2 regions of the Staphylococcus ratti genome follow, and region 2 is predicted to be linked to the other one. Evidence: riboswitches for the same ligand, from Rfam matches in the RefSeq annotation. Region 2 holds a riboswitch; the other holds the start of a gene.
The links. A riboswitch is a leader RNA that binds a small molecule or an ion and turns the genes downstream of it on or off. The one in region 2 is predicted to bind S-adenosylmethionine.
Positions count from the first base shown of each region.

Region 1: it holds a riboswitch for S-adenosylmethionine, as region 2 does, so the genes downstream of both, metK (methionine adenosyltransferase) here and LN051_RS08705 (methionine ABC transporter ATP-binding protein) in region 2, are expected to answer to the same signal.

Region 1 is NZ_CP086654.1:937,149-941,480, forward strand. It holds gene pckA (phosphoenolpyruvate carboxykinase (ATP)) at 1-1,411, opposite strand, end outside; SAM riboswitch class I at 1,643-1,754, shown strand; gene metK (methionine adenosyltransferase) at 1,864-3,063, shown strand; gene LN051_RS04575 (nuclease-related domain-containing protein) at 3,152-4,060, shown strand; gene LN051_RS04580 (fluoride efflux transporter FluC) at 4,192-4,332, opposite strand, start outside.
Region 2 is NZ_CP086654.1:1,815,590-1,819,921, reverse strand. It holds gene LN051_RS08730 (thioredoxin family protein) at 1-156, opposite strand, end outside; gene LN051_RS08725 (arsenate reductase family protein) at 324-677, shown strand; gene gcvH (glycine cleavage system protein GcvH) at 747-1,127, shown strand; gene LN051_RS08715 (toprim domain-containing protein) at 1,210-1,605, shown strand; gene LN051_RS08710 (thioredoxin family protein) at 1,571-1,885, shown strand; SAM riboswitch class I at 1,926-2,034, shown strand; gene LN051_RS08705 (methionine ABC transporter ATP-binding protein) at 2,134-3,162, shown strand; gene LN051_RS08700 (methionine ABC transporter permease) at 3,155-3,850, shown strand; gene LN051_RS08695 (MetQ/NlpA family ABC transporter substrate-binding protein) at 3,875-4,332, shown strand, end outside.

The DNA.
Region 1 (4,332 bases), 880 kb from region 2:
TTGGAATGCTTAAACCAAAGATATGATCTTGTTCAAATTCTGTGTCTTTCAATTTTCCACTAATGGCATCATTAACCATTTTACGTGTATAACGCAGTTCGATACGGTTACCTACACCGTATTTTCCTCCAGTCCAACCGGTATTAACTAAGTACACATCGACTTGATGTTTATCGATTAAATCACCAAGTAAATCTGCATACACTTTTGCATTTAACGGCAAAAATGGAGCGCCAAAACATGTTGAGAAAGAAGGTTGTGGTTCAGTAATACCACGTTCTGTACCTGCGAGTTTAGATGTGAAACCACTTAAGAAATGATACATTGCTTGGTCTTTTGATAATTTTGAAATTGGAGGTAATACACCAAAAGCATCTGCAGTTAAGAAAATAATCGTATTTGGGTGAGATGCTTTAGACGGAACAACAATATTTTCAATGTGGTGAATAGGATAGGCTGCACGCGTATTTTCTGTTAACTGATTGTCATCAAAGTCAACATAACCTTGAGCATCTACTACACAGTTTTCAAGAACTGTACCATAACGGATAGCATTGAAAATTTGAGGTTCTTTTTCTTCGGACAATTGAATAGCTTTCGCATAACAACCGCCTTCAATGTTAAACACGCCATTGTCATTCCAACCATGTTCGTCATCGCCGATGAGGCGACGCTCAGGATCAGCCGATAACGTTGTTTTACCTGTTCCAGATAAACCGAAAAATAAAGCGACATCACCTTTATGACCTACGTTGGCTGAACAATGCATGCTCATAATGTCTTGTTTCGGTAATAAATAATTCATTACAGAGAAAATAGATTTTTTCATTTCACCTGCATATTCTGTACCACCGATTAAGACTGTTTTGTGTTTGAATGAAATAATCACAAAAGTTTCAGAGCGAATGCCATCTTTTTCAGGATTTGCTTTAAAAGTTGGTGCAGAAATTACAGTGAAATCAGCTTTGATTTTTGAAGCTTCTTCTTTTGAAGTAGGTTTAATAAATAAATTTTGAGCAAATAAATTATGCCATGCAAACTCATTGACGACAGTTAAATCAAGTTGTGAATCTTTGTCACTACCTGCATAACCATTGAAAACAAATATCTCATCTTTTTTATCTAAATAATCGATGACTTGATAATATAAATTTAAGAATTTTTCTTCAGAAATAGGTTGATTTACTGCTCCCCAGTCAATATCATCTTTAACTTGAGGATTATCTACAATATATTTATCTTTAGGAGAACGACCAGTATATTCCCCAGTTTTAGCATTAATCGCCCCGAGTTCTGTTAATTCAGCTTCGTCTCGTTTTAGTATCTTATTGTAGAGTTCTGTAGTTGTAAGTTGAAAATGAGATGAAGGCTTGTCAATTAATGCGTCAATTTTCTTTGTATTGAATGACATGTTTTATCCCTCCGATAGTTATTTCAGTAATGATAGTTATTTCAATAATGTAAGCCTTTACAATTCAAGAGTATAACACAATGGATAAATAATCCATACCGAAATTAGGTGATTTTGATAGAAAAATAGTAAAATAATTAGGTTGAGGAATCGTTTTTATATTTGTGTAACATGAGTTAGAAAGAGAATTGACACTACTTATAAATTTAGGTAATATGAGACTAACGGATTCTCTTATCCTGAGTGGTGGAGGGACATGGACCCAGTGAAACCCAGCAACCTCTTCTTTAATGAAGAAAGGTGCCAAACCGTTTGCAGACTGATATTGTCTGAACGATAAGAGCGAATGGACGTTTAGAGCCTTCTCTCTATGTTTATAGTGTGAGAGGCTCTTTTTTTATTAGCTCAGAAAAAGAGAGAACTTCGTAATATAAAATTTAAAGGAGCTTATTATGACTTACAATAGAAGATTATTTACATCAGAATCAGTGACTGAAGGCCACCCAGATAAAATTGCAGATCAAATTTCTGATGCAATTCTAGATGAGATACTAAAAGGTGACAAAAGTGCACGAGTGGCTTGTGAAACAACTGTAACGACTGGAATGGCATTAATTGCTGGGGAAATCTCAACTTCGACGTATGTCGACATTCCAAAAGTTGTACGCGAAACAGTTAAAGAGATTGGTTACACACGTGCAAAATATGGCTATGACTACAAAACGATGTCTGTTTTAACTGCGATTGACGAACAATCACCAGATATTGCCCAAGGTGTAGATCGTGCATTAGAATATCGTGATGACGATAATGATGAAGCATTAAATACTGGTGCAGGGGACCAAGGGTTAATGTTTGGATATGCAACAGATGAAACAGATACGTATATGCCACTTCCTATAGATTTATCTCATAAGCTAGCGAAACGCTTAACGGAAGTACGTAAAGATGGTACTTTAGAATATTTAAGACCTGACGGTAAAGTACAAGTAACGGTTGAATACGATGAGGAAAATCATCCGAAGCGTATCGATACGATTGTTATTTCGTCACAACACCATGAAGAAATCGAATTAGAAAAAATCCAAGAGGACCTAAAAAAATATGTGATTTATCCAACAGTAGATGCAAATTTAATTGATGAAGATACAAAGTTCTTTATTAATCCTACAGGACGTTTCGTTATTGGTGGACCACAAGGTGATGCTGGTTTAACAGGTCGTAAAATTATAGTGGATACGTACGGCGGTTATGCGCGTCACGGAGGCGGTGCTTTTTCTGGAAAAGATCCTACAAAGGTAGACCGTTCTGCAGCTTATGCGGCGCGTTATGTTGCTAAAAATATCGTTGCAGCTGGTTTAGCTAAAAAATGTGAAGTTCAAATTGCATATGCGATTGGCGTGGCACAGCCAGTATCTATCGCTATTGATACTTTTGGTACCGGACAAGTTTCAGAAGATAGCTTAATTGAAGCAGTGCGTACGCATTTTGATTTACGCCCAGCGGGTATCATTAAAATGTTAGATTTACAACGCCCAATCTATAAGCAAACTGCTGCATATGGACACTTTGGTCGCAATGATATTAATGTACCATGGGAAAAAACGGACAAAATCGACATTTTAAAAGAAGCGGTGGCTTCTCAAAATTAATGTTTTTTCCATAAACACTCGCGATTTTATTAGCTTTTTTATATAATGAATATAATAAAGCAAATGTAGAAAAGGTAGGTAATTGTTAATGTCACAATTGGATCCAATTCAAATTGGGTTAATCGCTGCGAGTGTCCTTGCACTCTTGTTTCTGATTTTATTTTTGTTTGCGTTACGAAGCAAAAAGAAGGTAAAAGAAACATATTCAAGTCAGTATCAATCCAAAAAAGAAAAATTAAATAATGAACATAAAGAAGAGTTAGAAAAAGCACGAATTGAAAAGAAAAAATCAGATACGCGTCATAAGGAACAATATGACACAATGTTATCTTCTAAAAATCGTGAAATTGATGCATTAAAATTATTCTCAAAAAATGATAGCGAATACATTACAGATATGCGTCTTTTAGGCATTCGAGAACGTCTTGTAAAAGAAAAACGTATTCGTCCAGAAGATATGCATATTATGGCTAACATTTTTATGCCAACAAATGATTTAGAAGATATTACGCGTATTAGCCACCTTGTTTTGACACGTACCGGTTTATATATTATTGATTCAGAGCTACTTAAAGGCCATGTTTATCAAGGTGTTACTCAGAATCAATTCAAAGAAAACCCGATGATGGAACAAGTGTTCAAAACATTAGAGTTAGATGCACAAACACCACAAACTGTAGTGCTTGATCAACAAGAAACAAACCGTACATTAACAGTTGTAGATTATACTTCACAACTTGAAGCAGTAGAAAAATTAGCAACGACGTTACAACAAAAATTAAACCTAAAATATGCACCAACAGCGATATTATATTTTAACCCTAGACATGAAGGGGATATTACAATTTCGAATTACGCACCACAAAGTGGTACAAAAGTACTTGTAGGTCCGACACAACTCGACGAATTCTTCAATAAATTTGTTTTCCATGGTAGAATTCAATATGATGTGAATGATTTACAAGCCATTATGACCGAAATAGAAACATTTAATTAATAGACATCGTTAAAAACCGTTACGGATTCCAGTAACGGTTTTTTGTGTACGCTGATCGATAGCTTCAATGCATAGGCGTATATCCTCGAGCGTTCAAATATTACAAGCTATTATTTTAGTAGCATCTCTTTTTAAGGCAAAATGTGTATGAATGCGTATCCTAAAACATAACACGCAAAACACCCTACGTATTGCGCTAGAAAAAGCAGTGAACATTGTCGCCATTTTTTGTTGTTGATTTGTGTGATCAATTCCAATTGTAGTGTGGAAAA
Region 2 (4,332 bases):
ATACCAATCATATTGATTGTATTTTTGGACGATTGGGTCGACCCACATGTCCATCGCTTTACAATCGGGACACCAACTTGCTTCAAATTTTACAATCGCAATGTTGTCACCATTAATGATTTCTTTGAATCTATCCATGTTTTGAATTTTTTGCATAAGTATTTCCTCCGTTGTTCTTTTTCTTATTACAAAGTATAACGAATTTCTTATAATACGTCATATTTCATGATTTAATCAATATTAAAAATGAGCATCAACTTAAAATTAGTCTAATCTAACAAATTTTGGTATATTTGTTATAAGTCAAGCAAGGAGGTTAGAGCATGATTAAGTTTTATCAGTATCCTAATTGTACTACATGTAAAAAAGCTGCAAAATTTTTATCTGAGCATGGCGTGAGCTATGAACCAATTGATATCGTACAATTGACGCCGACAAAAGAGGAATTTAGAGAGATTGTTCAACAGTCTGGTATTGAAATTAAGAAATTATTCAATACGCATGGCGCAAAATATCGGGAATTAAAACTTAAAGATAAATTAAGTGAATTATCTGATGACGAAAAATTAGAACTTTTAGCCTCAGATGGAATGTTAGTAAAACGACCTTTAGCAATCTTAGGTGATAAAGTAACGGTCGGTTTTAATGAGCAAGTTTATCGCGATACTTGGTTATAATAAAATAGTTGATAGATAATTTGCATTGTGTCATGATTATCTTGTAAACAAATATAGGAGGGGATTCAAGTGGCAGTGCCAAGTGAATTAAAGTATTCAAAAGAACATGAATGGGTAAAAGTTGAAGGCAACATCGCAACTGTCGGTATTACAGATTTTGCACAAAACGAATTAGGAGATATCGTATTCGTTGAACTTCCAGAAGTCGATGATGAAGTAGCTGAAGGTGAAACTTTCGGTAGCGTTGAATCTGTTAAAACAGTTTCAGAATTATATTCACCAGTATCTGGCAAAATCGTAGAAATTAACGAAAACCTTGAAGATGAGCCAGAAGCTGTAAATGAATCACCATACGAAAAAGCATGGATGGTTAAAGTGGAAATAACTGACGAAAGTGAACTTGATGCGTTAATGGATGCACAAGGCTATCAAGAAATGATCGGCGAATAATAATGACGAAACTCCTAGATACTCATTGGATTATCTCGGAGTTTTTTTACACTGAATAATATCTTTTTAGAAGGTGAAGACCATGACGATGATTAACAAGATAATTGTTGTAGAAGGCAAATCTGATAAAAAAAGAGTTAACGAGGTGTTACTAGAGCCTGTCGAAATCGTTTGTACTCACGGGACGATGGGGATTGAAAAATTGGATAACATGATTGAATCATTATATGGCAAGCAAGTCTATATTCTTGTTGATGCTGATGCGGAAGGACGAAAGATTCGAAAATGGTTTCATAAGTATTTGAGTGAAAGTATTGATATCTTTGTCGATTCAACTTATAGTGAAGTGGCACGTTGCCCACGAGATTACCTCTCAAATGTATTAGGACGTCATGGGTTTAATGTTAAAAACGACTTTTATGTAAAAGGAAAGTATTCGTATCATGAATGTTTCGAAGCAATTGAACAATACATTTAAAAATAAAGATAATGAGATTCATTTAATTTTTGGTTACACACCGATGTGTGGAACATGTAAAATATCCGAGCGCATGCTAGATATTGCTAACGAAGTGGCTCAGTTACCATTAGAAAAACGAAATTTAAATTTCTATCCTGAATTTAGCCAACAATTTGAAATACAGTCTGTACCGATATTATTGATTATGAAAAACAATCAAGAACTAGAACGCATCTATGCTTTTCAATCTGTGACGTATTTGTTAGAGAAGTTAAAAAAATCTGTTGACGAAAATTGAGGGAAATGGTAAGATTTGAACAACTTAATATTCAGATAAGCTCTTATCCAGAGTGGTGGAGGGATGTGCCCTATGAAGCCCGGCAACCGTCTATGTATAGAAATGGTGCCAATTCACATAAAGTAACGATTTACTTTTGGAGATGAGAGAAATGCATCGGTATCTTTGCTTTCTCTTATTTACATAATAGGAGAAAGCTTTTTTTATTCTGATTTTTGTCATAGGACAACATATAGGGGGGAATCATATTGATCGAGCTTAAAAATATTGTTAAACGGTACGAGAGCAAATCCCAAACTGTGACAGCTGTAGATGATATCGATTTAAATATTGATAAAGGGACCATTTTTGGTATTATCGGCTTTTCTGGTGCGGGAAAAAGTACATTAATACGATTGTTTAATTATTTAGAAACGCCAACTTCTGGTGAGGTCATCATTGGTGGTGAAAATATAGGACAACTAAGTAAACGTGCACTTCGTCACAAAAGGCAAAAAGTGAGCATGATTTTTCAACATTTTAACTTATTATGGTCACGTACAGTTTTAGACAATGTGTTATTTCCGTTAGAAATTGCAGGTGTTCCAAAGAAGGAGGCAAAAACGAAAGCACTAGAACTTATAGAACGTGTCGGGTTAAAAGGGCGAGAAAAAGCATACCCTTCCGAATTGTCTGGTGGACAAAAACAGCGTGTAGGTATCGCGCGTGCATTAACGAATGACCCAGAAGTATTGCTTTGTGATGAGGCAACTAGTGCACTTGATCCACAAACAACAGATGAAATTTTAGATTTATTGCTACAACTCAAAAAAGAACAAAATTTAACGATTATTATTATTACGCATGAAATGCATGTGATTCGTCGTATTTGTGATGAAGTAGCGGTGATGGAAAGAGGGCGGATTATTGAACAAGCTGAAATAACAGAATTTTTCGAGAATCCAAAACATTCTGTCTCTAGAAGATTTGTTCAAGAAGATTTAAAGCCAAGTGCAGAATACGAGGATATTTCTGAGTTAGTAGAAATTAATGCTTCTGATAAATTAGTCAAACTTAATTTTTCAGGAGAGGCTACAACACAACCAATCGTTTCGTACATCACACGAACACATCATGTGGCAGTGAACATTTTGGAGGCGAATATTAAACATTCCAAAAAAGGGATTATAGGCTTTATTTTGTTACACCTTCAAAATGTTTCAGAGCATGAATTTGAACAATTAACACTAGAGTTAGCAGAAAAGAAAATTGAAGTTGAGGTGATAAGCCATGGGTAAAAGTTTTAGCGAAATATTGAGTGAAATGATAACGATGCCTCATATACGATGGGATGAGGTGTGGATAGCCACATACGAAACACTCTATATGACGGTGATTTCTACCATTTTTGCGTTTGTTTTTGGGCTTATCATTGGCGTGATTTTATTTTTGACATCTAAAAGTAAATCCAAAGTAGGGCGCATCTTTTACAGCATCGTTTCATTTTTTGTTAACTTATTCCGAGCGATTCCATTTATCATATTGATTTTATTGCTCATTCCTTTTACAAGTTTAGTACTTGGCACGATTAGTGGACCAACGGGCGCGTTACCAGCGTTAATTATTGGCGCTTCGCCATTTTACGGACGACTTGTTGAGATTGCATTAAAAGAGATTGATAAAGGTGTCATCGAAGCTGCTTGGTCTATGGGGGCAAACACTTGGACAGTTATTCGAAAGGTGCTCATTCCAGAGTCCCTTCCAGCGCTCGTTTCAGGTATTACTGTAACAGCTATTGCACTCGTAGGGTCAACGGCGATTGCAGGTGTAATTGGCGCAGGTGGATTAGGGAATTTAGCTTATTTAACTGGTTTTACGCGAAATCAAAATGATGTCATTTTAATTTCGACAATTTTAATTTTAGTTATCGTCTTCGTTATTCAATTTTTGGGAGATTGGACAACGAATAAAATAGATAAACGATAAATTTATTTTAAGGAGAATGGTCAAATGAAAAGAATTTTATCAATTGCATTAATTTTAGTACTTACGGTTGTTTTAGCTGCTTGTGGAAATAACGATTCGAAAAGTGGTAGCAAAGATGACAAAAAAATTGTCGTAGGCGCATCACCGGCGCCTCATGCTGAAATTTTAGAAAAGGCGCAACCATTATTGAAAAAAGAAGGTTATGATTTAGAAATTAAAACAATTAACGATTATACGACACCTAATAAATTATTAGATGCTGGAGAATTGGATGCAAACTTTTTCCAACATACACCTTATTTAGATACTGAAAAGAAAGACAAAGGCTATAAAATTGAGTCAGCAGGCAATGTACATTTAGAACCTATGGCAGTGTACTCACAAAAGCATAAAAGTTTAAAAGATTTACCTAAAGGCGCTGAAATTTTCGTTTCAAATAACCCAGCAGAACAAGGACGTTTCTTGAAGTTTTTCGTTGACGA